Linked DNA regions of Rhodopseudomonas palustris. The protein of the gene in region 2 interacts with the protein of the main gene of each other region in a pairwise test. Links are inferred from orthologs where the notes say so. Each region holds a gene or a part of one and is shown on either strand. Other genes may lie near its edges.

Region 1 (7,369 bases), 1.1 Mb from region 2 along the record:
GAAAAGAACCTGTAGCCACGCTGCGTGAGCTGTTCGCGCAGCTCGCGGAAATTGTAGATGCAGCCGTTGAAAACGATCCCGAGGCCGAGTTCGCTATCGATCATCGGCTGCTGCGAAGCAGCGGCCAGATCGAGAATGCTGAGGCGGCGATGCCCGAACGCCATGCTGCCTTGCGCGAACAATCCTTCCGCGTCAGGTCCGCGCCGATGCATCGCGCGGGTGACGGCCTTCAATGACGAAATCGAGGGCTCGCCACGCATGCGGATCTCTCCGCAGATTCCACACATCTTTCTCCGGGGCCTCCGTTGCCGATATTTTAAGCTCGCTCGACAACATTCTGGGCAACCGTGGGTTCCTGCGGCAGATGCGCCGCCGTTGGCATGAAGGGACGAATTTCGACCGGCCGCGAGGGGCGCGAAATCAGCACGTGATTAGCAGGGACTTCGGACCAATGCTGTTCGGTGTCGAACGGCTCCGACGCCACGACCAGCGGGCCGTCATCGCGATAATATAGGGTGTTGGCCGTGTCGTTATGCGCGAAGCGGAAGGCGTAGAGGTCGTGTCCGTTCGCCAGCGCCGACGTAAACCGCATCCGTTCGCGCAAGCCGTCTTCGTCGACCAATGCGCTCAGCGCGCGCATCACACGCTGGGTTGCGCCGATCGGATCGTGCTCCAGGCCTTCGCCCATCATTGCCAGAAACACCGCTTCGGAATCGGTGGTGCCGAGCCGCGACGGATACAGATGATCCGGGATCATCGCCTCGACCTTGCGCCGCAATCGGCTCCAGCTGCCGATGAAGCCGTTGTGCATGAACATCCACCGTCCGCACGCGAACGGGTGGCAGTTCTGCCGCGTCACCGCCGTTCCAGTCGCCGCGCGAACGTGGGCGAAGAACATATGCGACTGCAGGTGTCGGCAGAGGTAACGCAGGTTCTCGTCCGACCACGCCGGCCGGGTCTCGCGATAAAGCCCCGGCTCGGGATGAATGCCGTACCAGCCGAGCCCGAAGCCGTCTCCGTTGGTGCTGCCGGCGGATTCCCGGGCGCGGAGGCTCTGATTGATCAGGGAGTGGACCGGTTCGGTGACGTAGCTGTCGAATGACGTTTCTTCTCCGCGGTATGCCAGCCAGCGGCACATCGATTCACCTCGAATTTCATTTGGCGCAGCGGCGCACATCGCGGGTCAACCCGAGCGCGAGAGACCAGTTCCGCAGGGCGCGCGGCAAGGGATAGGAACTGCGGTGAAGGATCCGGGTTAGCGGGCACGATCCCGTCCATTGAAGCATCGCCGCGCGCATGAACATCCTCGACCCGCAAGGTCCAGTCGCGTACGGGAACTCGACCATCCTGATCGACTCGGTTGTGATCATGTTGGCGATCGTGGTGCCGACAATCGTCGCGATCCTGGCGTTCGCATTTTGGTTCCGCGCTTCCAATCCGCGCGCCAGACATCGGCCGGAGTTCACCTATTCGGGCCGGATCGAACTGGTGGTGTGGTCGATTCCGACGCTCACCGTCATCCTGCTCGGCGGCGTCACCTGGATCGGATCGCATCAGCTCGATCCTGCCGCGCCGGTCGAAGGCACCGGAAGCCCGGTCCGCATCCAGGTGGTGTCGATGGACTGGAAGTGGCTGTTCATTTACCCGGATCAACGCATCGCGACGGTCAACACACTGACCGTGCCGGTCGGCGTGTCACTGCAGTTCGAGCTGACGTCGGCGAGCGTGATGAACGCGTTCTTCATCCCGCAGCTCGGCAGCATGATCTACACCATGAACGGCATGGTGACGCGGCTCAACCTGCGCGCCGATGCCGAGGGCGATCTGCGCGGATTGTCGTCGCATTTCAGTGGCGACGGCTTTCCCGACATGACATTTCCGGTGCACGTGGTCTCGACCGTGGCGTTTCCCGACTGGGTTGCCGAGACTGCGAAGAGCGGCCGCGAGCTCAACGCTGACAGCTATAAGGACCTGATGAAACAAGCACCGGAGAGCGGAACGCCGACCTATCGGCTGGCTGATCCGTTGCTATTTCACGCGATCAGCACCCAGCAAATCCCGCCACAGTCGGGACCGCGGCCGACCGAACAAGGCGCGCCGTCCCACATCGAAGCGAATTGGGGAGCCAACGCGATATGCTCGGCAAGCTCGACTGGTCGGCCATTCCGATTGATCAGCCAATCCCGCTGATCGCTGCGGCGATCGTGATGGCGGCGATCCTTGCCACGCTGCTGTGGGCGGGGATCAAGGGCTACTTCCCGTATCTTTGGCATGAGTGGATCACCAGCGTCGATCACAAGCGGATCGGTGTGATGTACGTGCTGCTGGCGATGGTGATGCTGCTGCGCGGCGGCACCGATGCGATCATGATGCGAACCCAGCAAGCGGTCGCCTATCAGTCGCCGGGATATCTGCCGCCCGAGCACTACAACCAGATCTTCTCGGCACACGGCACGATCATGATCTTCTTCGTCGCCATGCCGTTCGTGATCGGGCTGATGAACCTGGTGGTGCCGCTGCAGCTCGGCGTCCGTGACGTGGCGTTTCCGACTTTGAACTCGGTCGGGTTCTGGTTGACCGCGAGCGGCGCGCTGCTGGTCAACCTGTCGCTGGTGATCGGCGAATTCGCTCGCACCGGCTGGCTGCCGTTTCCGCCGCTCTCCGAGCTGAGCTACTCACCGGGCGTCGGCGTCGACTATTACGCCTGGGCACTGCAGATCTCCGGCATCGGCACGCTGGTGGCCGGGATCAACCTCGTCACCACCGTGCTCAAGCTGCGGACCCGCGGCATGACCTACTTGCGGATGCCGATGTTCTGCTGGACGACGCTGGCCTCGAACTTGCTGATCGTCGCGGCGTTCCCGATCCTGACCGCCACCTTGGCGATGCTGCTGCTCGACCGCTACCTCGGCTTCCACTTCTTCACCAACGAGGCCGGCGGCAACATGATGATGTTCATGAACCTGATCTGGGCCTGGGGTCATCCGGAAGTTTACATCCTGGTGCTGCCGGCGTTCGGCGTGTTCTCCGAAGTGGTGTCGACGTTCTCAGGCAAGCCGCTGTTCGGCTATCGCTCGATGGTGCTGGCGACGATGGCGATCTGCATCATCTCGTTCATGGTGTGGCTGCACCACTTCTTCACCATGGGGGCGGGGGCCACCGTCAACGCGGTGTTCGGCATCGCCAGCATGATTATCGCGGTGCCGACCGGGGTGAAGATCTACAACTGGCTGTTCACGATGTATGGCGGCCGGATCCGGTTCGAGACGCCGATGCTGTGGGCGGTTGGCTTCATGGTGACGTTCATTATCGGAGGGCTCACCGGCGTTCTGGTTGCGGTGCCGCCGGCCGACTTCCAGCTCCACAACAGCATGTTTCTGGTGGCGCATTTCCACAACGTCATCATCGGCGGCGTGCTGTTCGGCGCGTTCGCCGGCTACACCTACTGGTTTCCCAAGGCGTTCGGCTTCCGCCTGCACGAGGGGCTCGGCAAGGCCGCGTTCTGGTTCACGCTGATCGGCTTCTACGTCACCTTCATGCCGCTGTATGTCGCCGGCCTGCTCGGCATGACGCGCCGGCTGCAGCACTACGACGTCGCCGCCTGGCATCCTTGGATGATCGTGGCGGCGATCGGCACCGGGATCATCAGCATCGGCGTGATGCTGCAGATCGTGCAGTTCGTCGTCAGCATCCGCCACCGCGACGAGTTGCGCGATCGCACCGGTGATCCGTGGGATGGCCGTTCGTTGGAATGGGCCACCGCGTCACCGCCGCCGGTGTTCAATTTCGCGGTCGCCCCTGATGTTACGGGCGAGGATGCGTATTGGGCCGCGAAGCAGAAGGCGCAGCAGCACGGTCTCGAAACCCGCACGCAGGACTATCGCGACATCGAGATGCCGTGCAATTCGCCGACCGGCATCGTATGCGCGTTCTTCGCCACGGTGATGGGCTTTGCGATGGTGTGGCACATCTGGTGGATGGTGGTGCTCGGCGGCATCGGCGCGTTTGCCACCTTCGTGGTGTTCGCCTGGCGTGACCACGACGAATACGTCGTTCCCGCCGCCGAGGTCGAACGGATCGACCGCGCCAATATCGCGGAGCGCAAGGCGGCGCTGAGCGCCGTGGCCGCGTCATGACCGAGGTTGCGCTGTCGCACGGTCAGGCAGACCCGCACCATCTGGGCGGGCTGCAGTCGGTCGGCGCCAGCCACGCCGGGCCGGCCTCGAAGCGGATCGTGGCCGGCTACGGCTTCTGGATCTTCCTGTTGTCCGACATCGTGATGTTCTCGTGCTTCTTTGCGAGCTACGCGGTGCTGTCGGGCGCCACCGCCGGCGGGCCAGCCGGTGCGCAGCTGTTTGATCTCCGCAACGTCGCAATCGAGACGGCTTGCCTGCTGCTCTCGAGCTTCACCTGCGGCATGGCGAGCCTCGCCGCTGCGGTCGGCAGCCAGCGCTGGTTTCAGGTCGCGATGGCGGCGACCGGCATGCTCGGCGCGGCGTTTCTCGGACTGGAGCTGCGCGAGTTTGCCGACCTGGTGGAGCAGGGGGCCGGCCCGACCCGCAGTGCGTTTCTCTCGGCCTTCTTCACGCTGGTCGGCTGCCACGGCCTGCACGTTACCGCGGGTGTGCTGTGGCTGCTGACGATGATGGCTCAAGTGTTCGCCAAGGGCTTCCGGGCCGACATCTGCCGGCGCCTATTGTGTTTCGCGCTGTTCTGGCACGCGCTCGACATCATCTGGGTGGCGATCTTTTCGATGGTCTATCTGTTGGGGAGCGGCACATGAGCGAGCAGCGAAGCGGCCACGGCGGCGAGCTCTATGACGTCGCGCCCGGCGATGAAGAGGAAGTCCGCATCGGCCCGCGACTGCTCGGCTATGGCGTCGGGCTCGGTCTGTCGGTTCTGCTCACCGCGACGTCGTTCTTCATCGCCGGCACGGATCTGGTGTGGCAGCCGAGCATTCCGGTGGCGATCGCGGTGCTGGCGATCGCTCAGATGGGCGTGCAGCTCGTGTTCTTCCTGCACATCACCACCGGTCCCGATAACACCAACAACGTGCTGGCGCTCGCGTTCGGCGGCCTGATCGTGCTTCTGGTGGTCGGTGGCTCGATCTGGATCATGGGCCACCTCAATCACAACATGATGCCGATGGAGCAGATCATGCGGATGGGCGGCTGAGGCAGCCCGATCAGCTCGGCGCGCCGAGAGGTACGCGAACAAACAGCGCGGTGCCGTGTCCGGTTTCGGTTTCCAGTTCGACGGTGCCGTCGACCAAGGCAAGTCGCTCCCGCATGCCGACAAGTCCGAGCCGGCGGGACGAATGCTCGTCGGCCTGTTCAGGAGGGATGCCGCAGCCGTCGTCCTCGATGATGCAGATCACGTCGCTGCCGCGGAATTCGAGGATCACGCCGACCCGGGTCGCATGGGCGTGGCGGACCACATTGGTGATGCCTTCCTGCACGATTCTGTACAGCGCGCTTTCGATATCGGCCGGTAGCCGTCGTTCGCCGAGACCGAGATGCAGATCGAACACCAGGCTGCAATGCGGCTCCCAGCTTGCGACCAGTTGGGACACGGCGTCTTCGAGCCCGAGCGTGTCGAGCGCGGTCGGCCGTACTTCCCATGCCACCCTGTGCAGGCTGGTGCTGAGATCGTTGACGATGTGCTTCAGCGACGCGACCTTTTCGGCGAGGCTGGCCGCCGTGGGCGTGCCGCGCGCGAGCGCATCCAGGCCGAATTGAACGAGGGTGACCATCTGCCCGAGATTGTCGTGCAGTTCGCGTGCGATGCGTTTGCGCTCGGTTTCCTGGTCGATCATGGTCTGCCGCAGCACCTTGAGCACGTCGGCTTCGGCCGCGGCGCGGCGTTCGCTCTGCACGACCAGCTTCCGCGCCGTGGTGCGGCATTCCACCAACCGGCGGTCGAGGGTCGCCAGCGTCCTTGCTTGGCGGGTCGCGTAGCGCATCGCCCGTTCGAGCACGATGGCATCGAACTCGCCCTTGACGAGGTAATCATTGGCGCCGACCTCGGTTGCCGCCTGATCGACCATCGGGTCGCCGTGGCCGGTCAGCACGATGATCGGCTTGATGTTGCCGCGATCGCGCGCGTCGCGGATCAGATCGAGCCCGCTGCGCGGACCGAGGCGAAAGTCGACGAGATAGAGGTCGTGCTCTTTGCGATCGATCGCGGCCGCCGCCTCGTCGAACCGCGATACCCAGTCGAGCGTTGCCCGAAACCCGGGGATCTTCTGCAGCATCCGCTGCATCGTCAGGTATTCGACCTCCGCATCGTCGACGAGCAGGATTCGGGACGCGATCGCGCTCACGGCCGATAAGCCTCCGTGGTCGGAAGCGAGGCCGTGTTCATCCAGAAGTGCCAGAGCGAGCGGATCGCCTCGACGTAGTCGGCGATATTGGCCGGCTTGACCAAATAGGCGTTGAAGCCGATCGAATAGGCTTCGGTGATGTGCTTGGCACTTTCCGAGGTCGACAGTGCAATCACCACCAGATGCCGTACCGTCTCGTCCTGCCGCAACAGCCGCACGACTTTCCGGCCGTCGAGCCGCGGCATGTTGAGGTCGAGCAGCACGAGCGCAGGGGTGGGTGCGTCCGCACGGCCGGCGAACCGGTTGCGGCCATAGATGTAATCCAGTGTCTGCTCGCCATCGCTGACGAAGCGGAGATCGGCGGCAATCGAGGCCCGCGCGAAGACTTCGGTCAGGATCAGCTTGTCGTAGTCGTGGTCTTCCGCCACCAGCACCGTCGGAAGCGTGCGCTCGCGGGTCATTTCAGCTCTCCGTCGTGTCCTGCTCGCACAACGGCAGCGTGAAGGTGAACACCGATCCCTGTCCGACGTGGCTCTTTGCCGAAATCGTGCCGCCGTGCCGATGGACGATCTTGCGGCAGATCGCCAGGCCAATTCCGGTGCCTTGATATTCGTCCGGACCGTGGAGGCGCTGAAACGGCTCGAAGATCTGCTCGCGGTATTGCTCATCGAACCCAATTCCGTTGTCGGCGATCGTGATGCGTGCTCTCCGTATGTTCGCGCCGGCAGGCGCCGGCAGCGGGCTATCGATCGTCGCTGCGATGGTCACGCGAGGCAGCCGCTCGGCATCGCGATACTTCACCGCATTGCTGATCAGGTTCTGCAGCAATTGCCGGATCTGGCTGCCGTCGCACAGCACCGTGGGAAGCGGATCCGAGACGACTTCGGCACGTGCATCCTGCAGCATCGGCTTCAGATCGGACAACACCTCGGCCAAAATCTGGTTGAGGTCGACCGGTTGCAGCGGCCGGGCCTGCCGGCCGATCCTGGAGTATTCGGCCAGATCGTTGATCAGCGCGCGCAACCGGCGCGACGACGCCTCGATCCC
Region 2 (7,365 bases):
AGCCCGGCGCTGCCGCCCGGCATGAAGCCGTAAGCGTTTTGCTCGGCCGCTTGTGGCGGCCACCTCGATCGCAAGCCGGACCTCCGCTTCATCGCGTGTCATCCGAATCCGATGGGTTCGGTATTCGGCATCCCGTGGTTGCATCGGTCGCGGTCGGCCCGCTAGCCTGAGGTTCGTCACGGCGGCAGGCGCGCTATCTTTGAAGGCCTTGCCGGTGCGGCGTCGCGGCTCTTGGATCAAATCCAGCGATCGAGCGTTCTACGGCAGCCATGGCCCTCAGCGCGGCAACCACCGAAGCGCCTGAACAAACCAGCTTTTGGGCGCTCACGCTCGGCGGGATCGGCGTTGTTTTCGGCGATATCGGCACATCTCCCTTGTACGCATTCCGCGAGGCGGTCGCCGGCGCGGCTGGCGGCGCACCGGCAAGCCGGGTGCTGGTGCTCGGGGTGCTGTCGCTGATCCTGTGGGCGCTGCTGATTGTCGTCACCGCCAAGTACGTGCTGTTGCTGCTGCGCGCCGATAACAACGGCGAAGGTGGCACGCTGTCGCTGATGGCGCTCGGCCGCCGCGCGCTCGGCCGCCGCAGTTTGTTTCTCCTGGTGCTCGGCGTGATCGGTGCGTCGATGTTCATCGGCGACTCGATGATCACGCCGGCGATCTCAGTGCTGTCGGCGATCGAGGGCCTGAAAATCGCGGCCCCCGCGCTCGAACATTACGTCGTGCCGCTGACCGTGCTGGTCCTGGTGCTGCTGTTCGGCGTGCAGAGCCATGGCACCGCGATTGTCGCGCGCTTCTTCGGCCCGGTGATGCTGGTGTGGTTCGCCACGCTGGCGGCGATGGGCGCGATGCACATCATGGACGATCCGTCAGTGCTGGCCGCCATCAACCCGTGGTATGCGGCGCAATTCCTCGCCAGCCACGGCACCATCGGACTGGTGACGCTGGGCGCGGTGTTTCTGGCGGTCACCGGCGGCGAGGCGCTGTACGCCGATCTCGGCCATTTCGGCCGCCGCCCGATCCAGACTGCCTGGCTTGGTTTCGTGCTGCCGGCGTTGCTGATCAATTACTTCGGCCAGGGTGCGCTGGTACTGTCGAATCCGGCTGCGCTGGAAAACCCATTCTACAAGATGGTGCCCGAGGCGCTGGTGTTGCCGCTGACGCTCATGGCGACCGCAGCGACCGTGATCGCCAGCCAGGCTGTGATCACCGGCGCATTCTCGCTGATCAGCCAGGCGGTGCAGCTCGGGCTGCTGCCGCGGTTCGAGGTGCGCTACACCTCCGAGACCAATGCCGGTCAGATCTACCTGCCGCGTGTCAACGCGTTGCTGCTGATCGGCGTCTTGCTGCTGGTGCTGCTGTTTCAGACCTCGAGCCGGCTCGCCTCTGCCTATGGCATCGCGGTCTCCACCACGATGGTGGTCGACGGCATCATGGGCTTCGTGGTGATCTGGAAACTGTGGCGCTGGAACTGGCCGGCCGCGGCGCTGGTGATCGTGCCGCTGGTGCTGGTCGATGCGATGTTCTTCAGCGCCAATCTGCTGAAGCTGCTCGACGGCGCCTGGGTGCCGCTGCTGTTCGGCCTCTCGATGGCGGTGGTGATCTGGACGTGGCGGCGCGGCGTCGCGCTGCTGATGGTCAAGTCGCGCCGGGCCGAGGTGCCGCTCGACGATCTGATCGGCAGCCTGGAGAAACATCCGCCGCACATCGTCAAGGGCACCGCGGTGTTTCTGACCGCCGATGCCGAATTCGTGCCGCCGGCGCTGCTGCACAATCTCAAGCACAACAAGGTGCTGCACGAGCATAATGTGATCCTGACGATCGAGACCGTTCACACTCCGCGGGTCGACGCGGCCGACCGGATCAGGCTGGTGAAGGTCAGCGAGAAGTTCAGCAAGGTGGCGCTGCGGTTCGGCTTCATGGAGACGCCGAACGTGCCGAAGGCGCTGGTGCTGGCGCGCAAGCTCGGCTGGGAGTTCGACATCATGTCGACCTCGTTCTTCGTGTCGCGCCGCTCGCTGAAGCCGGCCGCGCAATCGGGGATGTGGCGGTGGCAGACCAAGCTGTTCGTCGCTCTCGCCAAGTCGGCCAACGACGCCACCGACTACTTCCAGATCCCGACCGGCCGGGTGGTCGAGGTCGGTGCCCAGGTCACCATCTAGCTGCCGGCCGCGAGGGCAGGGCGACCGGCTTCGACCAAAAGCGGCAGTGCTTTCGCGGCCCGCTGCGCCTATCCAGCAAACATGCCGATGATCTCGTTGAGAAGCTTGATTTTCCTCGCGCTAGGCGCAACCTTGGCGCCGCAATGGCCGAGCCTCGTTCTCGTTGTTGCGCTCATGGATCCGGGCAGTGCGATCGCGGGAGAGAAGAAAGTGGCAGGCCAGGTTGAAGATTTGACGCCGCAAGAGGTCGCTCAGGGCATCGCCGACGGGCGCTATCTGCTGGTAGACGTTCGCGAGCCGAACGAGGTCGCCGCCGAAGCCTATCCGGACGCCGTGGTTGTTCCGCTCTCGACCTTCGACCCTAAGGCGATCCCCGACCCGGCCGGCAAGCAGGTCGTGTTCGCTTGCCGTTCCGGCAAGCGCTCGGTGACGGCGTCGATGGCCGCCCAGGCCGCGGGTCTCGCCTACACCCGGCACCTCGCCGGTGGCATCCTCGGCTGGAAGGCGGCCGGTCTGCCGACCAAGCCGGGCCGTTGATCCGTACGATGACCGCCATCCGATGAGCAACAAGGTCTTCGCCGATCTCCCGGTCACCGTGTTCGAGGCGATGTCGCAGCTCGCGCGCGACAACGACGCGATCAATCTGGGACAAGGCTTTCCCGACGATCCGGGGCCGGAGGATATCCGTCGCACCGCCGCGGATGCCGTTCTCAACGGCTACAACCAGTACCCGTCGATGATGGGGCTGCCGGAGCTGCGGCAGGCGATTTCGACCCACTATGCGCACTGGCACGGCGTCCAGCTCGATCCGATGACGGAGGTGATGGTGACCTCCGGCGCGACCGAAGCGCTGGCGAGTGCCATCCTGTCGGTGGTCGAACCCGGCGACGAAGTGATCGTGTTCCAGCCGGTGTATGACTCGTATCTGCCGATCATCCGGCAGGCCGGCGGCATTCCGCGGCTCGTTCGTCTCGAACCGCCGCATTGGCGGATCACCGAAGAGTCGCTGCGGCGTGTGTTCAACGCCAAGACCAAGGCGATCGTCTTCAACAATCCGCTGAACCCGGCCGCGGTGGTGTATCCGCGCGAAGACCTCGAATTGCTGGCACGATTCTGCCAGGAGTTCGACGCGGTGGCGATCTGCGACGAGGTGTGGGAGCACGTCACGTTCGATGGCCTCAGCCACATCCCGCTGATCACCATCCCCGGGATGCGCGACCGCACCATCAAGATCGGATCTGCCGGCAAGATCTTTTCGCTCACCGGCTGGAAGGTCGGCTTCGTCTGTGCCGCGCCCAAGCTCCTGCGCGTTGCCGCCAAGGTGCACCAGTTCCTGGCGTTCACCACGGCACCGAACCTGCAGGCGGCCGTCGCCTACGGTCTCGGCAAGAGCGACGATTATTTCCTGCAGATGCGCAAGGACCTGGCCCGCAGCCGCGACCGGCTGGCGCAGGGGCTGTCCAGCATCGGCTTTCCGGTGATCCGCTCGCAGGGCACCTATTTCCTCACCGTCGATCTGTCGCCGCTCGGCCTCAACGAAACCGACGAGGCGTTCTGCAAACGCATCGTCACCGACTACAAGGTCGCGGCGATCCCGGTGTCGGCGTTCTATGAGGAAGAGCCGGTCACCTCGGTGGTGCGGTTCTGTTTCGCCAAGAAGGATCAGACGCTCGACACCGCCCTCGAGCGCCTGTCGGATGCGGTTCACGGGCGCTAGGGATGTCATGATGCGGGATACGATGCGGCGGCGACTGCTGACTCTGGGCGCGGGGATCGCTCTGTCGGTGTCGCTCACGCTGCCTGGCTGGGCGCAGGACCGCACCGTCAATTTCTACAACTGGTCGAATTACGTCGCACCGGGCGTGCTCGAGGATTTCACCCGCGAGACCGGCATCAAGGTGGTGTACGACACCTTCGACGCCAACGAGACGCTGGAGACCAAGCTGCTCGCCGGCAAGTCCGGCTACGACCTCGTGGTGCCGACCGCTTATTTCCTGCAGCGTCAGATCACCGCCGGCGTATTCCAGAAACTCGACAAGTCGAAGCTGCCGAACCTGAAGAACTCATGGGACTTCGTCACTGACAAGCTGGCGCTGTACGATCCCGGCAATCAGTTCGCCGTCAACTACATGTGGGGCACCACCGGCATCGGCTACAACGTCGCCGCGGTGAAGCGGATTCTCGGCGAGGGCGCCGTGATCGATAGCTGGGAGATGATCTTCAAGCCGGAGAACTTGGCGAAGTTCAAGGACTGCGGCGTCCACATGCTGGATTCCGCCGACGACATCCTTCCGGCAGCGCTGACCTATCTCGGCCGTGATCCGAATTCGACCAACAAGGACGATCTGGACAAGGCCGCCGAGGTTGTCGGCAAGGTCCAGCCTTCGGTGCGCAAGTTCCATTCGTCCGAATATCTCAACGCTCTCGCCACCGGCGAGATCTGCCTGGTGGTGGCGTGGTCGGGCGACATCAAGCAGGCGCAGTCGCGCGCGGCCGAAGCTCATAACGGCGTCGAAATCGGCTACGCGATCCCGAAAGAGGGCGCGCAGATGTTCTTCGACAATCTGGCGATTCCGGCCGACGCCAAGAACGTCGCCGAGGCGCACGAACTGATCAACTTCCTGTACCGGCCCGACATCGCCGCGCGCAATTCAGACTTCCTGTCCTATGCCAACGGCAACAAGACCAGTCAGGACTTCATCAATCCAAGGGTGCTGAACGACAAGGCGATCTATCCGGACGCTGACACCCAGGGGCGGTTGTTCGTGATCACCGCGCGCGATCCCGCGACGCAGCGCACGATCAACCGGCTGTGGACGCGGGTGAAGACGGGGCGCTGACGCGCGGTATCGATCGCCTGCAGGTACGGGAGTAATTCCGAGCCTCGATAACCCAACAAACTGCGTAGGCGCACGAGTGCCCGAATCGGCCTCAGCGAGCGCAGGATCGGTTCATGCCAATGGCGATCCGATCCTTCGCGCGACTTCGTGGCGGCTGTTCTCTGGCCATCCTTTGGCTGTGCAGTCTTGCTGTCCTCACCGGCGTCACGGGGACCGCCAGCGCTGGCGATCCGCCTCGCGAGCGCTCGGCTCCGCGCTGGACTGTTTCGGCCGAAGCTCTGGTGCTTGGCCGCGCCGGGACAGGTAATCAATCGCTTGTTTCGCTCGTGCCGGGCGATGTGCCGTGGTGGACACCGGTCGGCCCGAACACCACCAACGTCCCCGGTGCGGAGGTGTTGAACAGCAATCAGCTCAATCAGCGCTTGGCCGCTGGTCCGAGGATCGGTGTCAGCTACCGAGACCCATCGGGTTACGGCGTCGAGCTGTCTTACTTCAATGTGCTCGGGCTGAGGGCGTCAAAAAGCGTTGGCCCCGAGACGCCGGGACAATGGCTGGTGATGAAAGCGCCCGGCACGTTCTGGCAGACGCAGGACTATGCCTATCAAGCAATGGCGTGGCAGGACGATACCCGGCTGCACAGTCTGGAGGCCAATGCGCGGCTGGAGATAACGCCGCGCGTGACGCTGCTGGCAGGTGTTCGCTGGCTGCAACTGCACGATCAGCTGCAAGGGACGCTGGATCCGGCCGATCTCGGCCAGCCGATGTGGAAGTTCAGAGTGCCGAGCCGGCTGTCCGATGCCGTTCCGGTCCCCGGCAGCCCGGTCGTGATCAATCCGCCGTTCTGGACGAGCTCGACGACGAACAACCTTTACGGCGTTCAAGTCGGCGTGCGAGCGACTTTATGGGAGATCGAACGCGTCTCGGTCGACGCGGTGCTGAAGGCCGGCGTGTTCGACAACCATGCGACGCAAGCCGCGCAGGTCAGCATGCAGAAGCAGCTCTACCCGACATACGCGGCGACCGACGCGGCCGCCTTCGTTGGACAGGGCGGCATCGCGGCGAAATATCGGCTGAGCGATCGCGTCGCCGTCAAGCTCGGATACGAAGCGTTGTGGCTCGGCCGCGTGGCGTTGGCGCCGGCCCAAGTTCAGGCGACCTCAACCACGTCCAGCAGCGTGACGGCGGTCGGGGTCGATTGTCGCTCGTCGACGCTTCTTCAAGGCGTCACGGTCGGCATGGAGTACTCATTTTAGCGCGGCGGCTAGCGATCAGGCGGACTTCGCCAGTTTCGGTGCCGGCGCGCCGTGGAGAGTAACCTGTTCGAGATCCCGTAGATCGACCGTCCCTGGCAACGCGTGGTCGGATGGCTTGTCGCCGACGCCCCGCATTGGGATCGGACTGACCGGGGCGCGGTCATGCCGCTCGATGTCGCCGCGCAGCAGCCGCCACGCCCAGCCGGCGGTTCGACGATAGGTGTGCGCAAGCCCGATCATGCCATAGATCTGCGCACCGGCATCGACGATGTGGGCACGGAATTTCAGCCAGGCGCGCCGCCGCATCCGCTTTGCAGGCGAGAAATGCGCGACCTCGTGCGCGGGACGGGTTTCCGCACTGGAGAACACGTCTGCCGACTTCGAGAACACCAGCGCGCTCACGAAGCGGATCGGGTTGAAGAAGTAAGTATAGGCGATCAGCAGATTGAGCTGCTTCAGCCAGGGCCGCGGGTGCTTCGATGCGACGACGTAGTTGCCGTCCATGATATGCGGCTCGACCTGGATATCGCCGGCGCGGCTGAACGCCATCCCGGACTGGAACACGTTCTCGTACCACTTCGAACCGGGGGCAGGGGTCAGCATCATCACCTGCGTGCTGATGGAGCCGGCCTGCCGCAGCAGCCTGATCTGGTTGATCAGGCCGTAGTTCGACTTCCAGGTCACCAGCGGCTGGCTGTCGTGGTGCATCATCATCGGCATCGGCAGGATGTTGTTCTCGCGCAGCAGCTTGAAGGCGAGTTGGGTCTTATCCTTGTCCTGCGCCTTCTTCACCAGCGTTGCGGTCATGTCCTCGACGCCGAGCCACACCGCCGCAAAGCCCGCATCGCGGATCAGTGGCAAGTGATCGCGCATCCCGACGGTGTCGTGCACCGTGACCTCGGTGCCGAGCCGCACCTTGCAGAACGGCCGTTCGGAGCGCTTGCGCGCGAGCGTGCCGGCGATGTCCAGCGTCCGCTTGGTATCGTTGAAGAAGTTATCGTCGGCACCAAAGAAGTGATAGATGCCGAAGGTGCTGGCGATCTGCCCGATCTCCTCGGCGATGCGTTCACCGCTCTTGGCTCGGAACTGCGACTGGTTGTAGGCGGGGATCGG
Region 3 (7,290 bases), 2.8 Mb from region 2 along the record:
GTCAACGCGCTGAACGCCGCACGCGCCGAAGTGGTGAAGTGGAGTGCGCAGGACGCCGGTGTCGAAGACATCCAGAAGTGCGGCCTGCGCGGCTCGCCGACGGTGGTGAAGCGCGTGTTCGCGCCGACCCCGCGGGCCGAGAAGGCCAAGGTCGTTGAGGCCGCCGGGCAGCCCCCGGCGGAAGCGCTGATCGACGAAATCTTCAAGCTCCGGCCCAAGCTCGAGAACGAAATGTTCGAGCTGGCGCGCGGATTCTGACAACCCGAACAGAGAGCCGCTTCGATGAGCCAGCCCGCCAAGCCTGCCCCGCAGCCCGCCGGACGCGCCGCCGCCAAGAAGGAGCTGCCCGAGCATTTCAAAGCTTATAAGCACGTCTGGGTGTTTATCGAGCAGGAGCGTGGTCACGTTCACCCCGTCTCCTGGGAGCTGATGGGCTCCGGCCGCCGCCTCGCCGATAAGCTCGGCGTCGAGCTTGCCGCGGTGGTGATCGGCCCGACCGGTGACGCCACCAAGGCTGCGGTCGCCGAGTCGTTCTGCTACGGCGCCGACCTCGCTTACGTCGTCGCCGACGACGTGCTGACCGACTATCGCAACGAGTCCTACACCAAGGCGCTGACCGATCTGGTCAATACCCATAAGCCGGAGATCCTGCTGCTCGGCGCCACGACGCTTGGCCGCGACCTCGCCGGCGCGGTGGCTACCACGCTGCTGACCGGCCTGACCGCGGACTGCACCGAGCTCGAAGTCGACTCCGACAACTCGCTCGCCGCGACCCGTCCGACCTTCGGCGGCTCGCTGCTCTGCACGATCTACACGCTGAACTTCCGCCCGCAGATGGCGACCGTACGGCCGCGCGTGATGTCGATGCCCGAACGGGTCGAGAAGCCGGTCGGCCGCGTCATCGAATTTCCGCTCGGTCTGGTCGAAGCTGATATCGTCACCAAGATCCTGGCCTTCGTGCCGGATCGCGACAAGGCGACCTCGAACCTCGCTTATGCCGACATCGTCGTGGCCGGCGGTCTCGGGCTTGCTTCGCCGGAGAATTTCCAGCTGGTGCGCCAGCTCGCCGGCGTGCTCGGCGCCGAATACGGCTGTTCGCGGCCGCTGGTGCAGAAGGGCTGGGTCTCGGCCGACCGCCAGATCGGTCAGACCGGCAAGACCATTCGGCCGAAGCTGTACATCGCCGCCGGCATCTCCGGCGCGATTCAGCACCGCGTCGGCGTCGACGGCTCCGACCTGATCGTCGCGATCAACACCGACAAGAACGCGCCGATCTTCGATTTCGCCCATCTCGCCCTCGTCACCGATGCGATCCGCTTGCTGCCGGCGCTCACCGAAGCGTTCCGCAAGCGGCTGTCGCCGCACACCCGCGATCGGATCGCGAGCTAACAGGAGGCTGCCATGATCGAAGAACGTTTCGACGCCATCGTCGTCGGAGCCGGCATGGCCGGCAACGCCGCGGCGCTGACCCTGGCCAAGCGTGGCCTGAAGGTGCTGCAGATCGAGCGCGGCGAATATCCGGGCTCGAAGAACGTGCAGGGCGCCATTCTTTATGCCGACATGCTCGAGAAGCTGGTGCCCGACTTCCGCGAGGATGCGCCGCTGGAGCGTCACCTCGTCGAGCAGCGGTTCTGGATGATGGACGCCAAGTCTCACACCGGCCTGCATCACCGTTCGGAAGACTTCAACGAAGAGAAGCCGAACCGCTACACCATCATCCGCGCTCAGTTCGACAAATGGCTGTCGAGCAAGGCCCAGGAAGCCGGCGCGATCGTGCTCTGCGAAACCACCGTCAAGGAACTGGTGCAGGACGCCTACGGCAAGGTGATCGGCGTGATCACCGATCGTGAAGGCGGCCAGGTGCATGCCGATGTCGTGGTGCTGGCCGAAGGCGTCAACGGCCTGCTCGGCACCAAGGCCGAGCTGCGCGAGCGTCCGTCGCCGGAGAACGTCGCGCTCGCTGTGAAGGAAATGCACTTCCTGCCGCGCGAGACCATCGAAGCCCGTTTCAATCTGAAGGGCGACGAGGGCGTGGTGATCGAGGCTGCCGGCACGATCTCGGCGGGTATGACCGGCATGGGCTTCATCTACACCAACAAGGAGTCGATCTCGATCGGCATCGGCTGTCTGGTGTCGGACTTCCAGAAGACCGGCGAGACGCCGTACGGCCTGCTCGAACGCTTCAAGAAGCATCCGTCGGTGGCGACGCTGATCGAAGGCTCCGAAGTGAAGGAATACGCCGGCCACCTGATCCCGGAGGGCGGCTACAAGGCGATCCCGCAGCTTTACGGCGACGGCTGGGTCGTGGTCGGCGACGCCGCGCAGCTCAACAACGCGATGCATCGCGAGGGCTCGAACCTGGCGATGACCTCGGGCCGGATCGCCGCCGAAGCGATCTTCCAGGTGAAGTCGCGCAAGGATCCGATGACCAAGGAGAATCTCGCGCTCTACAAGAAGATGCTGGACGACTCGTTCGTCATGAAAGATCTGAAGAAGTACAAGGATATGCCGGATTTGCTGCATATCCGCTCGCAGAACTTCTTCCTGACCTATCCGCAGCTCGTCAACAAGGCGCTGCAGAACTTCGTGCGGGTCGACGGCACGCCGAAGATCGAGAAGGAAAAGACCACGATCAAGTCGTTCGTTTCGGCGCGGTCGTGGGGCGGATTGTTCGGCGACGCGTTCCGCTTCGCGCGGGCGTGGCGATAACTCAGCGGGATTCGAGAAAGCGGAGAACGGACGATGACAACGGAAGCCCCGGTTCGCGTCGAAGACAAGCTGTATCAGAACCGCTATCTGGTCGACGTCGGCAACGCCCACATCAAGGTCAAGCCTCACACCAAGCCGTCGCCGCAACTGCTGGCGCTGCTGAAGATCTGCCCGGCGCATTGCTACGAGCTCAACAGCAACGGCCAGGTCGAAGTGACGCCGGACGGCTGCGTCGAATGCGGCACTTGCCGCGTGCTGGCCGAAGGCGGCGGCGACATCGAGTGGAGCTATCCGCGCGGCGGCTACGGCGTGCTGTTCAAGTTCGGCTGAGAGCACCGCGCCAGGGGCGACGGCCCGCGCAGGCAGGAGACGCCGCCTGCGCCTCTGTGGCTGCTCGCTTCGGCCCTGGTTGCTTCATCCCGCAAGACATCATGCCCGGGCTGGTCCCGGGCATTGGTGTTTAGGGATCCGTCCTGCTGTTGTGGCTGTGTAGCTCGAGGCGAGCACAACCGCATAGTAAGGAGACGCGTAGCGTCGTCTCGAACCATGCGCCGCAAATGTCAGTCTCCGGACCCTTCGCGACGTGCGCTGCCTTCGCTCCTCAGGATGGAGCGTATTGTGCGCGACGAGGAAACCGCGTCGATTGGTCGATGAAGCGCGACAGATGGAGAGCGGGAAGCGGCAGGCGACCGAGCAGCTCAGTCGTGAGGCCGCAGGGACCGCCGCCTTTTATCGCCTCACGCCGCCGAATTGAGCACGTGCTGCGGGCCGACGGTGCCGCGTCGCAGGCCGAAGCCGCGGCGGGCCAGCCATTGCTGAATACGGGGCGAGTCCAGCGTCGCTTCTTCGGCGAGGCCACTGGTGAAGCAGCGCCACGGCGCCAGATGCCGCTCGGGAACGCCGACGATGACCGGAATTCCCTGATCCACGGCGTCGCTGATGACGTCGCTGAGGCCGCCGCCATCGGCTTCGAGCTTGCCGAATTTGTTGACGATCAGCAGTTCGGGGGCATTGCGGAACGAGGCTGCGATCAGTGCGGCTGCTTCCTGCACGGCTTCCGGATCGACGCGGCAGCCGTGGGGCTGCTTGTCGCGCTCTTCGGCGAGCTGAAGGATGAAGTGGGAGGACAGCTCCTCGACTTCCATGTCACAGCGCGGGCCGCCGTCATCGACGACCGCCTGATACGGCACCAGACCAGCGACAACGACGCCTGCGTCGCGCAGCCGTCGGCCGAGATCCGACATCAGCCTGCAAGCGGCTGCGCCGTCGGTGTACACGATCGCGAGAATCGAAGGCCGTCCCGACCTGCCGTGAGAAAAGTCCATCGCGTCTGCTTTGCCCCAAATGCGACTTTCGCCTTAGGACATGCCAGAACCCGCAAACTGCTTCTTTGCGTCAAATCAATCCGACTTCAGTAGGGCTGGCGAACGAAAGCGGCGGACCGCCATGCGATCCGCCGTCTGATTTGCGGCCTTCGGCCGCGGCGATGGTGATCGGCTCAGTTGGCGCCGAGCAACGACTGCGCGGGCCGATTGGCGGACGGCAGCAGCATCGAACGCAGCTTGGCGTATACCCGCACGCCCAGCCCGACGAGCCGCGGCTGGGTGCGACGGCAGAACGCAATCTTGCGGATGTGGCCTTCGACATGCCAGCGCGCGCTGGCACCGTCCTTGAAGAAGATCACGTCGCCTGGACCGTAGCGCTTCGCCGGCATGCCGGCGCTTTCGATCACAACCGAGCCTTCGAGAATGCAGATGGTCTCGTCGATGTCGTAGTGCCAGTTGAACTTGCCTTCGGTGCACTGCCAGATGATCGTTGACGCCATGCCGTCGGCACTGCGCGACAGCGTGCAGTTCGTTGCGACCGGATTGCCTTCGATGATCCACGACGGCTCGATCGGCGCCGGCTCTAGCTCGACGTCGGTGCGGGAGGTGAGGATCAGGTCGTTGGGCATCGGGCGTCTCCTGCTGATCGTTGTTCGGTTGTGATGCTGGTCGTTTCCGGCGAGAAAGCTCACGTAACTAAGCGGCCTGGGCGTGCTGGCGTCGCAGCACGAGCTGCGCGACTGTCGCGGCCGAGGTGAAATTCTCCGGCGTGATGTCGGACTGCGGCAGCGTCATGTCGAATTCGGCTTCCACTGCGAGCATCAGGTTGACCATCTCCATCGAGGTCAGTCCCGCATCGGCAAACGTCGTGTCGCGTTTGATGTCGCCGGAGAGCCCGTTCTGCGTCAGGATCGACTCCACCAGAGCGAGGACCTTGCTCTCCACCGCAGCCGCCGAGCCTGCCTGCATGACGCGATCTCCTTGATGTGTTCGAAGTCTTCCGTGCGCCTCACGAACAGTTTGGTCCGCGCACGCAGCTCGCTATCGTTGCGGCGATGTAATCGCAACTGCCAGTCGGAGACAATGCTCCGCCGAGTGTCGACATATTCATTCGAATTTTAACACTAACGGGGATTCCGAAAGTTTTCGCGATCGGCGCAAAGTCCGATTAACCCTCAATTCGAATCCAAATTGATTCACTTTGAATTCGCCTCGACGTGTTCCTGACCAATCCATAGCTTGCTACCAGCAGCGATCGACGGTTCGGCGCAGCCGGTCTGATCCCGATCGCGAACGATACACACGGCGTACGTCCGCATCAGGGAGTTCACGACCATGGCGATCATCACCGATAACGCGGTTCGCGACTTCACGGCTCAGCCGGCCAATGACAAGTTCGGTACCGAGCCGATACCGTTGATGCAGCGCGTGGTTCACGTCGCGGCGATCGCCGCCGCTCATGCGGAGGCGGTCGATCGCGAAGCCCGGTTCCCCAAGGCTGCGCTCGATGCAGCGCGCGAGTACGGGCTGCTTGGCGCGCAGATTCCGATCGAGTTCGGTGGCGAGAGCGCCTCGGTCCATGACATCGCCGAGATGTGCTACGCGCTCGGGCGCGCCTGCGCCTCCACTGCGATGATCGTCGCGATGCACCAAACCAAGGTGGCGTGCCTGGTGCGCCACGGCCGAGGCAACGCCTGGCACGAGCAGCTGATGCGGCGGATCGCTGCCGAGCAGATGCTGCTGGCGTCGTCGACCACCGAAGGCAACAATGGTGGCAACGTCCGCTCCAGCGCGGCGGCGATTGAGCGGACCGAAACCGGCGTCGCGCTGGTGCGCGACGCCACTGTGATCTCCTACGGCGCCGAAGCGGATGGCGTGATGACCATCGCGCGCCGTGCGGACGATGCTGCCGCCTCGGATCAGGTGCTGGTGGTGTTCACCAAGGACGACTACACGCTGACGCCGACGCTGGGCTGGGAGACGCTCGGCATGCGCGGCACCTGCAGCACCGGCTTCGAGCTGCGTGCGACCGGTCGGACCGATCAGGTGTTCACCGAATCTTACGATCGCATTCATGCGCAGACGATGACGCCGGTGGCGCATCTAAGCTGGTCGTCGGCTTGGGCCGGCATTGCTGCTGCCGCAGTGGAGCGGGCGCAGGCGTTCGTTCGCAAGGCGGCGCGCGGCGCCGGCGGGCAGATGCCGCCCGGCGCGGCGCACTTCACCAGCGCCAAGCGCTCGCTGACCAAGCTGCGGGCGATGATCGCCACGCATCTCGACGCCTACACCGCGCATGAATTCGACGAACGCGCGCTGAGCTCGCTGGAGTTCCAGTCCTCGATCAACCTGCTCAAAGTCGAAGCTTCTGAACTTGCTGTCGAGACGGTGATGAGCGCGATGCGCGCCTGCGGCCTGTCGGGCTATCGCAACGATGGCGACTTTACCCTCGGCCGTCATTTGCGCGACGTGCTGTCTGCGCCGCTGATGATCAACAACGATCGGATCCTCGCCAATATTGGCACCGCCAATCTGATGAGCCCGGTCCCGGCGAGCCTGCGCGACTAAATCGACCGTCAATCGTCAACGAGGAGGCCGCTTCATGAATATGGCGATCCGCACCACGCCGGCCGAAGCCGCGCTGCAGCCGGTCGATCCGCTTGATCACCTGGCCGAGCACCTGTTCCACAAGCTCGGCGCCGACGGCGTCTATGCGCGCACCGCTCTGTACGAGGGCGTGGTCGAGAAGCTGGCGGCGCTGATCTCGCGGCATCGCGAGGACGGCACCGAAGTGATGCGGTTTCCGCCGGTGATGAGCCGCGGTCAGCTCGAGAAGTCGGGCTATCTGAAGAGCTTCCCCAATCTGCTCGGTTGCGTCTGCGGCCTGCATGGCACGGAGCAGGAGATCAACGCGGCGGTCAGCCGGTTTGATTCCGGCGGCGATTGGACGACGTCGCTGTCTCCCGCCGACCTCGTGCTGTCACCCGCGGCCTGCTATCCGGTGTATCCGATCGCGGCGAGCCGCGGTCCGCTTCCGGCGGGCGGCGCGCGTTTCGATGTTGCTGCCGATTGCTTCCGCCGCGAGCCGTCGAAGCATCTTGACCGGCTGCAATCGTTCCGGATGCGGGAATATGTCTGCATCGGTGCGCCGCAGGATGTCGCGGACTTCCGCGAGCGCTGGATGGTGAAGGCGCAGGCGATCGCCCGCGGTCTTGGTCTCACATTCCGCGTCGAGACTGCATCCGATCCGTTTTTCGGC
Region 4 (8,386 bases), 1.0 Mb from region 2 along the record:
CGGGCCTGAACGGCGAGGGCGGCGTCGGCCAGATAAAGCCCGAATCGTGTGAAATTCGGACTATGGATCACGCCATGAACGAGCCAGTTCGAACTCCTCCTTTTGCGCCATTCGAATGGCTGATTTCCGGGCGCTATCTGCGCGCGCGCCGGCGTGAGGGGTTCATCTCGGTGATCGCCGGGTTCTCGTTCCTCGGCATCATGCTCGGGGTGGCGACGCTGATCATCGTCATGGCGGTGATGAACGGCTTCCGCAAAGAGCTGCTCGACAAGATCCTCGGCCTCAACGGTCACCTCCTGGTGCAGCCGCTGGAAAGCCCGCTGACTGACTGGAAGGACGTCGCCGACCGGCTCAGCGGCGTGCAGGGCATCAAGCTGGCAGCTCCGGTGGTCGACGGCCAGGCGCTGGCATCGTCGCCGTTCAACGCCTCGGGCGTGTTCGTGCGCGGCATCCGCGCCGACGACCTCAATCATCTGTCGTCGATCGCCAATCACCTGAAGCAGGGCACGCTGGAGGGCTTCGACGACAGCCAGGGCGTCGCAATCGGACGCCGGCTCGCCGATCAGCTGTCGCTGCACGCCGGCGACAGCATCACGCTGGTGGCGCCGCGCGGCGCCGTGACGCCGATGGGCACCACGCCGCGGATCAAGCCCTATAAGGTCGCGGCGGTGTTCGAGATCGGGATGTCCGAATACGACTCGACCTTCGTGTTCATGCCGCTGAAGGAAGCGCAGGCGTATTTCAACCGCGCCAACGACGTCACCGCGATCGAGGTCTATACCGACAATCCAGACCGCATCGACGTCTTCCGCAAGGCCGTGACCGAAGCGGCCGGACGGCCGGTGTTCCTGGTCGACTGGCGCCAGCGAAATTCAACGTTCTTCAACGCGCTTCAGGTCGAGCGCAACGTCATGTTCCTGATCCTGACGCTGATCGTACTGGTGGCGGCGCTCAACATCATCTCCGGCCTGATCATGCTGGTGAAGGACAAGGGCGCCGATATCGCGATCCTGCGCACCATGGGCGCGAGCCAGGGCTCGATCATGCGAGTGTTCCTGATCACCGGCGCGGCGATCGGCGTGGTCGGCACGCTGACCGGGTTCTTCGTCGGCGTGCTGGTGTGCATGAACATCGAGTCGATCCGGCAGTTCCTGTCCTGGGTCACCAACACCGAACTGTTCTCGCCGGAGCTGTATTTCCTGTCGAAGCTGCCGGCTGAGATCGATTTCGCCGAGACCAGCGCGGTGGTGATCATGGCGCTGACGCTGTCGTTCCTCGCCACGCTGTACCCGTCGTGGCGCGCCGCGCGCCTCGATCCGGTCGACGCGCTGCGCTACGAGTAAGGCGAAACACGATGGAGCAGGGCGCCGAAGACATCCCGGTCGTGTACCTTCACGACATCAAGCGCCAGTATTCGCAAGGCGAGGCGACTCTGACGATCCTCGACGGCGCCAGGCTGGCGCTCTGGGCGGGCCAGTCGGTGGCGCTGGTGGCGCCGTCCGGTTCGGGCAAGTCGACGCTGCTGCACATCGCCGGGCTGCTCGAGCATCCCGATGAGGGCGAGGTCTATGTCAGCGGCGCGGCAACGTCGGCGCTGACCGATGCCGAGCGCACCCAGATCCGCCGCACCGACATCGGCTTCGTTTACCAGTCGCACCGGCTCTTGCCGGAATTCACCGCGCTGGAAAACGTCATGCTGCCGCAGATGATCCGCGGCCTGAAGCGCAAAGAGACGATCAGCCGCTCCAAGGAAATCCTGTCCTATCTGGGGCTCGCCGACCGCATCACCCATCGGCCGTCGGAGTTGTCCGGCGGTGAGCAGCAGCGCGTCGCGATCGCCCGCGCGGTGGCCAATGCGCCCCGCGTGCTGTTCGCCGACGAGCCGACCGGCAATCTCGATCCACACACCGCTGATTACGTGTTCAACGCGCTGATGCAGCTGGTCAAGGCGACCCAGGTGGCGATGCTGATCGCCACCCACAACATGGAGCTCGCCGCCCGCATGGACCGCCGCGTCTCGCTGCAGGACGGCGTCGTGGTCGAGCTGGAATAGGGCGCTCGGCTTCAGCCCATTATTGGCACGTCATTCCGGGGCGCTCGCGTCAGCGAGCGAACCCGGAATCCCGCGGTGCAGGGTGAAGTGCCTCAACGCAGAACATCTCGAGATTCCGGGTTCGCGCTTGCGCGCGCCCCGGAATGACGGGGCATCGGGGAGAGCCGCGCTCGCCCTCAGTGCTGACGGCGGTGCTTGCGCTTCTTCTTGGTCGGCTGCTGCTGCGGCGCGGTGTACCACGGGTTGGTCATGCAATCGGCGCTGCGGCCCGAGGCCGACATCCGGCACTGTGCCATGGTGTCGTAGCTGCACTCGTCGTACCAGTCGTGGTAGCTCTGATACACCCGCAGGCAGACCGGATAATCCCGCGCCTCGGCGGTGGTGGTCAGGCCGAGGCCGGCGAGCATCGCGATCAGGAGCAGCTTGCGCATCTTCGTTCGGATCCTTGTTGAGCAGCCGGTCGCGGTGGCGGCGACTCGGCGCACCCGAGAGTGTGACAGAAATCTATGACGGAGCAGGGGCGGCGCACATGCGCCGGCTCAATGCCGCCGGGCGCGGCGCGAACCGGGCCCCGCCGGCGGCTGATACCACGGATTGGTCAGACACTGGGCGGCGATCCCCGATGCGGCCGGTTTGCACTGGTCGATCGATATGTAGCGGCACTCGTCGTAGCGCACCGGGCCATACACCCGCAGGCAGACCGGGTAGTTGTCGTAAGGCTGTGCCGAAGCTGCTCCCGGCAGCGCCAGCCCGATCAGCAGCACCATCGCTCCAATCCGCATCGTCGCCTCCGCTGCTGCGCGGTTCATAAGCCGCGCGCCTTTCGTTCCGTGCGCCAATCCCGAATGACCGTCAATGCGGGGTGGGGCCGGTGAATTCCGGGGATAGTAACGTCTCATTAACGGTCCAGGTTGCTGCGCCGGCCGCTTGCTTGACTCTAGAACGAAATGAGAACATTGTTCTTGTTATGTTCACAAGGTCAGGGAGGCGGACGATGTTGAAGATCTTCATCCAAGAAGCTGCGGCGCTGACGTCGATTGCACTGTTCATCGGCATGGTGGCGGTGTGGGCTCAGGTGTTGGCGCAGGCCTAAGCGCGGGCAAGCGTTGCGACCGCTTCGGCATAGCGGGGATAAGGTCGCCGCCGATGCTTGCGGTGAAGGGTGAGGGAGCCCACCATTGGGCTTCCGAGTCGGTTGCCGTGACGGCGGCCGGTTCCGCAAACCACTCGTCCCAACCCGCACGTTTGTCTGAAGAGCCGCCGCGCCGATGAGCAACGCCGGATTCGTCCATCTGCACGTCCACTCGGCCTATTCGTTGCTGAAAGGCTCGATGAAAGTCGCCAAGCTGGCCGAGCTGGCGAAGGCCGACCGACAACCAGCGCTGGCCCTGACCGACACCGACAACATGTTCGGCGGTCTGGAATTCTCTGACAAGCTGTCGGGCTACGGCATTCAGCCGATCGTCGGCCTCGAACTCGGCATCGACTTCGGCGACCAAGATCCGAACTCGCGCCATGGCGCCTTGGCGACGCCGGCGCGGATCGTGCTGCTGGCAGCGCGCGAGCAGGGCTATCGCAGCCTGATGCGGCTGAACTCCCGGGCGTTCCTGGAGACGCCGGTCAATCAGGTGCCGCACGTCAAGCTCGAGTGGCTCGCGGGCGAAACCGACGGCGTGATTGCGCTGACCGGCGGCCCGGACGGGCCGATCTCGCTGGCGATGCTGACCGATCCGGCGCTCGCCGCGCAGCGCTGCGAGCGGCTGCAGCAGGCGTTCGGCGATCGGCTGTATGTCGAACTGCAGCGTCACGGCACCGAGGCCGAGCGCCGCGCCGAAGGCGGGCTGATCGATCTCGCTTACGACAAGGGCCTGCCGCTGGTTGCGACCAACGAGCCGCATTTCGCCAGCACCGAGGATTACGAGGCGCACGACGCGCTATTGTGTATCGCCTCCGGCAAGCTGATCGCAGAGACCGATCGGCTTCAGCTCACCCCCGATCACCGTTTCAAGACCCGCGCCGAGATGGCGGTGCTGTTCGCCGATCTGCCCGAGGCGCTCGCCTCGACGGTGGAGATCGCGCAGCGCTGCGCCTATCGGCCGCTGACCCGCAAGCCGATCCTGCCGCTGTTCACCGTCGGCGCCAGCGTCAGCGACGCGGCGGAAGCCGCCGCCGCTGAAGCGGCCGAACTGCGCCGCCAGGCTGAGCAGGGCCTCGCCAAGCGGCTCAGTGTTCACGGCCTGTCGCCGGGCACGACCGAAGAGGACTACAACAAGCGGCTCGCCTTCGAGCTCGACGTCATCACCCGCATGAAATACGCGGGTTACTTCCTGATCGTGTCGGACTTCATCAAATGGGCCAAGGCTCACGGCATTCCGGTCGGTCCGGGCCGTGGTTCGGGCGCAGGCTCGCTGGTGGCGTATTCGCTGACGATTACCGACCTCGATCCGATCCGGTTCGGCCTGCTGTTCGAGCGCTTCCTTAATCCCGAACGCGTCTCGATGCCGGACTTCGATATCGACTTCTGCCAGGATCGCCGCGGCGAAGTGATCGAATACGTGCAGCATCGCTATGGCCGTGATCAGGTGGCGCAGATCATCACCTTCGGTACGCTGCAGGCGCGTGGCGTGCTGCGCGACGTCGGCCGCGTGCTGCAGATGCCGTACGGCCAGGTCGACAAGCTGACCAAGCTGGTGCCGCAGAATCCGGCGGCCCCGATCACCCTGAAGCAGGCGATCGAAGGCGAGCCGAAGCTGCAGGCGGCGCGCGACGAAGACCCGATCGTGGCGCGCGCATTCGACATCGCGCAGAAGCTCGAAGGTCTGACCCGTCACGCCTCGACCCACGCGGCCGGCATCGTGATCGGCGATCGCCCGCTCAGCGACCTGGTGCCGCTGTATCGCGATCCGAAATCCGACATGCCGGTGACCCAGTTCAACATGAAATGGGTCGAACCGGCGGGCCTGGTGAAGTTCGACTTCCTCGGCCTGAAGACGCTGACCACGCTCGACGTCGCGGTGAAGCTGCTCAAGCAGCGCGACATCCATGTCGACCTGCACACGCTGCCGATCGACGACGCGCCGAGTTATCAGATGCTCGCCCGCGGCGACGTCGTCGGCGTGTTCCAGGTTGAAAGTGCGGGCATGCGGCGGGCGCTGATCGACATGCGCCCCGACCGGTTCGAAGACATCATCGCGCTGGTGGCGCTGTATCGCCCGGGCCCGATGGCGAACATCCCGACCTACTGCGCCCGCAAACACGGCGACGAGGAGCCCGAATATCTGCATCCGATGCTGGAGCCGATCCTGAAGGAGACGTTCGGCGTCATCATCTACCAGGAACAGGTGATGCAGATCGCGCAGGTGATGGCCGGCTACTCGCTCGGCGACGCCGACCTGCTGCGCCGCGCGATGGGTAAGAAGATCCGCGCCGAGATGGACAAGCAGCGCGCGATCTTCGTCGAAGGCGCGGTGAAAAATGGCGTCGCCAAGGACGCCGCCGACACCATCTTCGACCTGCTCGCGAAGTTCGCCGACTACGGCTTCAACAAGAGCCACGCGGCCGCCTATGCGCTGGTGTCGTACCACACCGCCTATATGAAGGCGCATTATCCGGTGGAATTCCTCGCCGCGTCGATGACGCTGGAAATCCACAATACCGACAAGCTGTCGGAATTCCGCGCCGAGGCGCAGCGGCTCGGCATCAAGGTCGAGGCGCCGTCGGTCAACCGCTCCGGCGCCACCTTCGAGGTCGGTCCGAACACCATCTACTACGCGCTCGCCGGCCTGAAGGGCGTCGGCATGCAGGCGGTGCAACAGATTGTCGAGGCGAGGGGGGATCGGCCGTTTGCCTCGCTCGCCGACTTCGCCGCACGGGTCAATCCGCGCGCCATCAACAAGCGCGTCATCGAATGCCTTGCGGCCGCCGGTGCGTTCGACTGCCTCAACTCGAACCGTGCGGCGGTGTTTGCGGGTGCCGACGCGATTGTCGCCGCCTGCCAGCGCAATCACGAAGCCGCCACCAGCGGCCAGAACGATATGTTCGGCGGTCTGTCGGATGCGCCGTCGATCATCCTGCCGCAGCTCGAGCCGTGGCTCCCGGCGGAGCGGCTGCGCCGTGAATACGATGCGATCGGCTTCTTCCTGTCCGGCCATCCGCTCGACGACTACGCCACCGCCTTGAAGCGGCTGCGGGTACAGTCGTGGGCCGAATTCTGCAAGGCGGTGAAATCCGGCGCCACCGCCGGCAAGGTCGCCGCCACCGTGGTGTCGCGGATGGAGCGGCGGACCAAGACCGGCAACAAGATGGGCATCATGGGCCTGTCCGACCCGACCGGGCATTTCGAGGCGGTGCTGTTTTCTGAAGGGTTGGCACAGTATCGCGAGGTGCTGGAGCCGGGGGCTGCGGTGCTGATGCAGCTCGGCGCCGAACTACAGGGTGAGGACGTGCGCGCCCGGGTGCTGCACGCCGAGCCGCTCGACGCCGCGGCGGCGAAGACTCAGAAGGGGCTGCGCATCTTCCTGCGCGATACCAAATTCCTCGACTCGGTCGCCAAGCGGCTGCAGCCGCCGGAGACCAAGGTGGCGGGCGGCAACATCGCGCTGGTGCTGCGGCTCGATCCGCAGACCGAAGTCGAGTTCGATATTCCCGGGCGCTACCACGTCTCGCCGCAGATCGCCGGCGCGATTAAGGCCGTGACCGGCGTCGAGCACGTCGAAACGCTATGACCATCGCCTTGTTCTCGCGTCACGGAAAACGGACGGCGAGGCGGTATTTGTCCGCGAATTGGTCGCGGATTGTTCAATCGCCGTTCAGATTGGGACGCGCTGAAATGCGATCGGCGGCGCTGCGCCGGTTCCGGCTGCGCCCTTGCAATGGGTCCCGGCCATGCGTCTCAATCATCTTGTTTCGGTCGTCTCCACCATCCTCGTTGTGCTGATCGCCGGGCCGGTTGGTCCCGCGGCTGCGCAGCAGCAGGAAAAACGCATCGCGCTGGTGATCGGCAATGGCGCCTATGCCAAGGCGCCGCTCTCCACCGCTGCCAATGATGGCGGCTTGATCGCGCAGACCTTGCAGGCAGCCGGCTTCGACGTCAGCGGCGCGCGCGACCTCGACGGCGACACGCTGCGCGGCGCGTTTCGCGACTTCGTGAAGAAGGCCGAGGACTCAGGGCCCGACACGGTCGCGGCGGTGTATCTCGCCGGTTATGGCGTGCAATACGCTGGCGAGAACTACTTCATCCCGGTCGACTCGCGGCTGTCGCGCGATACGGAAATTCCCACTGAAGGCCTGCGCGTCAGCGACTATCTGCGCCAGCTCGCGGCGCTGCCGCTGAAGACCAGCGTCGTGGTGCTCGATCTGGCGCGCGAGCAGCCGTTCGTGCCCGGCGGATCGATCGCCTCGGGTCTGGCGATGGTCGAGCCGAACCCGAAGATGCTGATCGCCTTCAACGCCGCGCCCGGTACGGTGGCGCCGGAGGAGCGGGGCGCCTACGGCGTCTATGCGCAAGCACTGGCCGAGATGATCCGCACCGGCGGCCTGACGTTGCCGCAGCTGTTCGATCGTGTGCGGCTGCGGGTCAATGAGACCACCAAGGGCGCGCAGGTGCCGTGGGATACGCAGAGCGTGGAGTCGAACTTCATGTTCTTCGATCGCGCGCCCGACGCACCGCCGCTGCCGGCGCCGGATCAGGCGTTGCGCAGCAAGCCGATCCGCGACATGGGGGCCGCCGAAGCATATGCGGCCGCACTCGATCGCGACACGCTGCAGGCTTACGAAGACTTTCTCGCGGCCTATCCGAACGATCCGCTGGCCAAGCGGGTGAGGGCGATCGTCGCCGCGCGGCGTGAGGCGATTACTTGGCGGCGGACGTATCGCGTCGATACGCCCGATGCTTATTGGTCGTATCTCCGCCGCTATCCGCGCGGCCCGCACGCGGCGGACGCCCGGCGCCGGCTGGAGATCCTCGCGGCTGCCCTGGAGCCGCCGCCGAGCTTCACGGTGATCGACTATGACGTGCCGCCGCCGCCGCCGGACGAGATCGTCTATGTCGACCGGCCGGTGCTGATGTTCAGCGATCCGGTGTTCGACTTCGCGCCGCCGCCACCGCCGCCGGTGTTCTTCCTGCCGCCACCGCCGCCGGACTTCGTGGTGCTGCCGCCACCGCCGCCGCCGATCGGCCTGTTCTATCTGCCGCGGCCGTTGTTCGTGCCGATCCCGGCCTATGTGCGGCCGCCGGTCTATGTGCAGCCGCCGCCGAACAACATCATCTTCGCCAACATCCACAACACCACGGTCATCAATCAGGTGATCAACCAGCCGCCGGCCGCTCCCGCC

The links.
Region 1: the proteins of RPPS3_RS10175 (region 2) and cyoB interact in binary tests that used the Escherichia coli proteins (3 or more experiments, as listed by UniProt). The link is inferred for Rhodopseudomonas palustris from one-to-one orthologs.
Region 3: the proteins of RPPS3_RS10175 (region 2) and RPPS3_RS23175 interact in binary tests that used the Escherichia coli proteins (3 or more experiments, as listed by UniProt). The link is inferred for Rhodopseudomonas palustris from one-to-one orthologs.
Region 4: the proteins of RPPS3_RS10175 (region 2) and dnaE interact in binary tests that used the Escherichia coli proteins (3 or more experiments, as listed by UniProt). The link is inferred for Rhodopseudomonas palustris from one-to-one orthologs.

The regions. Positions count from the first base shown.
Region 1 is NZ_CP019966.1:3,325,528-3,332,896, reverse strand. What follows is about bases 1,637-4,635. They hold cyoB (cytochrome o ubiquinol oxidase subunit I), read left to right. Parts: upstream 1,637-2,135; coding sequence 2,136-4,136; downstream 4,137-4,635. Other genes in these bases: RPPS3_RS15515 (cytochrome (ubi)quinol oxidase subunit III), read left to right, coding at 4,133-4,635; RPPS3_RS15525 (cytochrome ubiquinol oxidase subunit II), read left to right, coding at 1,637-2,190. Outside these bases: RPPS3_RS15535 (N-acetylglutaminylglutamine amidotransferase), read right to left, coding at 1-287; RPPS3_RS15530 (class II glutamine amidotransferase), read right to left, coding at 317-1,138; more of RPPS3_RS15525, read left to right, coding at 1,297-1,636; more of RPPS3_RS15515, read left to right, coding at 4,636-4,783; cyoD (cytochrome o ubiquinol oxidase subunit IV), read left to right, coding at 4,780-5,175; RPPS3_RS15505 (hybrid sensor histidine kinase/response regulator), read right to left, coding at 5,186-6,322; RPPS3_RS15500 (response regulator), read right to left, coding at 6,319-6,783; RPPS3_RS15495 (ATP-binding protein), read right to left, coding at 6,785-7,369. UniProt on the Escherichia coli protein: Cytochrome bo(3) ubiquinol oxidase is the terminal enzyme in the aerobic respiratory chain of E.coli that predominates when cells are grown at high aeration.
Region 2 is NZ_CP019966.1:2,206,033-2,213,397, forward strand. What follows is about bases 1,803-4,797. They hold RPPS3_RS10175 (aminotransferase), read left to right. Parts: upstream 1,803-2,718; coding sequence 2,719-3,876; downstream 3,877-4,797. Other genes in these bases: RPPS3_RS10165 (potassium transporter Kup), read left to right, coding at 1,803-2,159; RPPS3_RS10170 (rhodanese-like domain-containing protein), read left to right, coding at 2,370-2,696; RPPS3_RS10180 (polyamine ABC transporter substrate-binding protein), read left to right, coding at 3,884-4,797. Also shown: RPPS3_RS10160 (OmpA/MotB family protein), read left to right, coding at 1-33; more of RPPS3_RS10165, read left to right, coding at 270-1,802; more of RPPS3_RS10180, read left to right, coding at 4,798-4,999; RPPS3_RS10185 (hypothetical protein), read left to right, coding at 5,113-6,252; RPPS3_RS10190 (B12-binding domain-containing radical SAM protein), read right to left, coding at 6,268-7,365. UniProt on the Escherichia coli protein: Shows aminotransferase activity with methionine and histidine as substrates, and to a lesser extent also with phenylalanine.
Region 3 is NZ_CP019966.1:4,986,506-4,993,795, reverse strand. What follows is about bases 1,471-4,390. They hold RPPS3_RS23175 (ferredoxin family protein), read left to right. Parts: upstream 1,471-2,742; coding sequence 2,743-3,039; downstream 3,040-4,390. Other genes in these bases: RPPS3_RS23165 (cupin domain-containing protein), read right to left, coding at 4,208-4,390; RPPS3_RS23170 (DUF2478 domain-containing protein), read right to left, coding at 3,447-4,034; RPPS3_RS23180 (FAD-dependent oxidoreductase), read left to right, coding at 1,471-2,709. Outside these bases: RPPS3_RS23190 (electron transfer flavoprotein subunit beta/FixA family protein), read left to right, coding at 1-258; RPPS3_RS23185 (electron transfer flavoprotein subunit alpha/FixB family protein), read left to right, coding at 283-1,389; more of RPPS3_RS23180, read left to right, coding at 1,402-1,470; more of RPPS3_RS23165, read right to left, coding at 4,391-4,663; RPPS3_RS23160 (phosphopantetheine-binding protein), read right to left, coding at 4,731-5,003; RPPS3_RS23155 (acyl-CoA dehydrogenase family protein), read left to right, coding at 5,370-6,599; RPPS3_RS23150 (amino acid--[acyl-carrier-protein] ligase), read left to right, coding at 6,634-7,290. UniProt on the Escherichia coli protein: Could be part of an electron transfer system required for anaerobic carnitine reduction. Could be a 3Fe-4S cluster-containing protein.
Region 4 is NZ_CP019966.1:3,221,028-3,229,413, reverse strand. Bases 2,962-6,977 are described here. They hold dnaE (DNA polymerase III subunit alpha), read left to right. Parts: upstream 2,962-3,321; coding sequence 3,322-6,777; downstream 6,778-6,977. Other genes in these bases: RPPS3_RS15045 (caspase family protein), read left to right, coding at 6,938-6,977. In the rest of the region: RPPS3_RS15070 (lipoprotein-releasing ABC transporter permease subunit), read left to right, coding at 63-1,343; RPPS3_RS15065 (ABC transporter ATP-binding protein), read left to right, coding at 1,355-2,053; RPPS3_RS15060 (DUF3551 domain-containing protein), read right to left, coding at 2,230-2,484; RPPS3_RS15055 (DUF3551 domain-containing protein), read right to left, coding at 2,593-2,862; more of RPPS3_RS15045, read left to right, coding at 6,978-8,386. UniProt on the Escherichia coli protein: DNA polymerase III is a complex, multichain enzyme responsible for most of the replicative synthesis in bacteria. This DNA polymerase also exhibits 3' to 5' exonuclease activity. The alpha chain is the DNA polymerase catalytic subunit.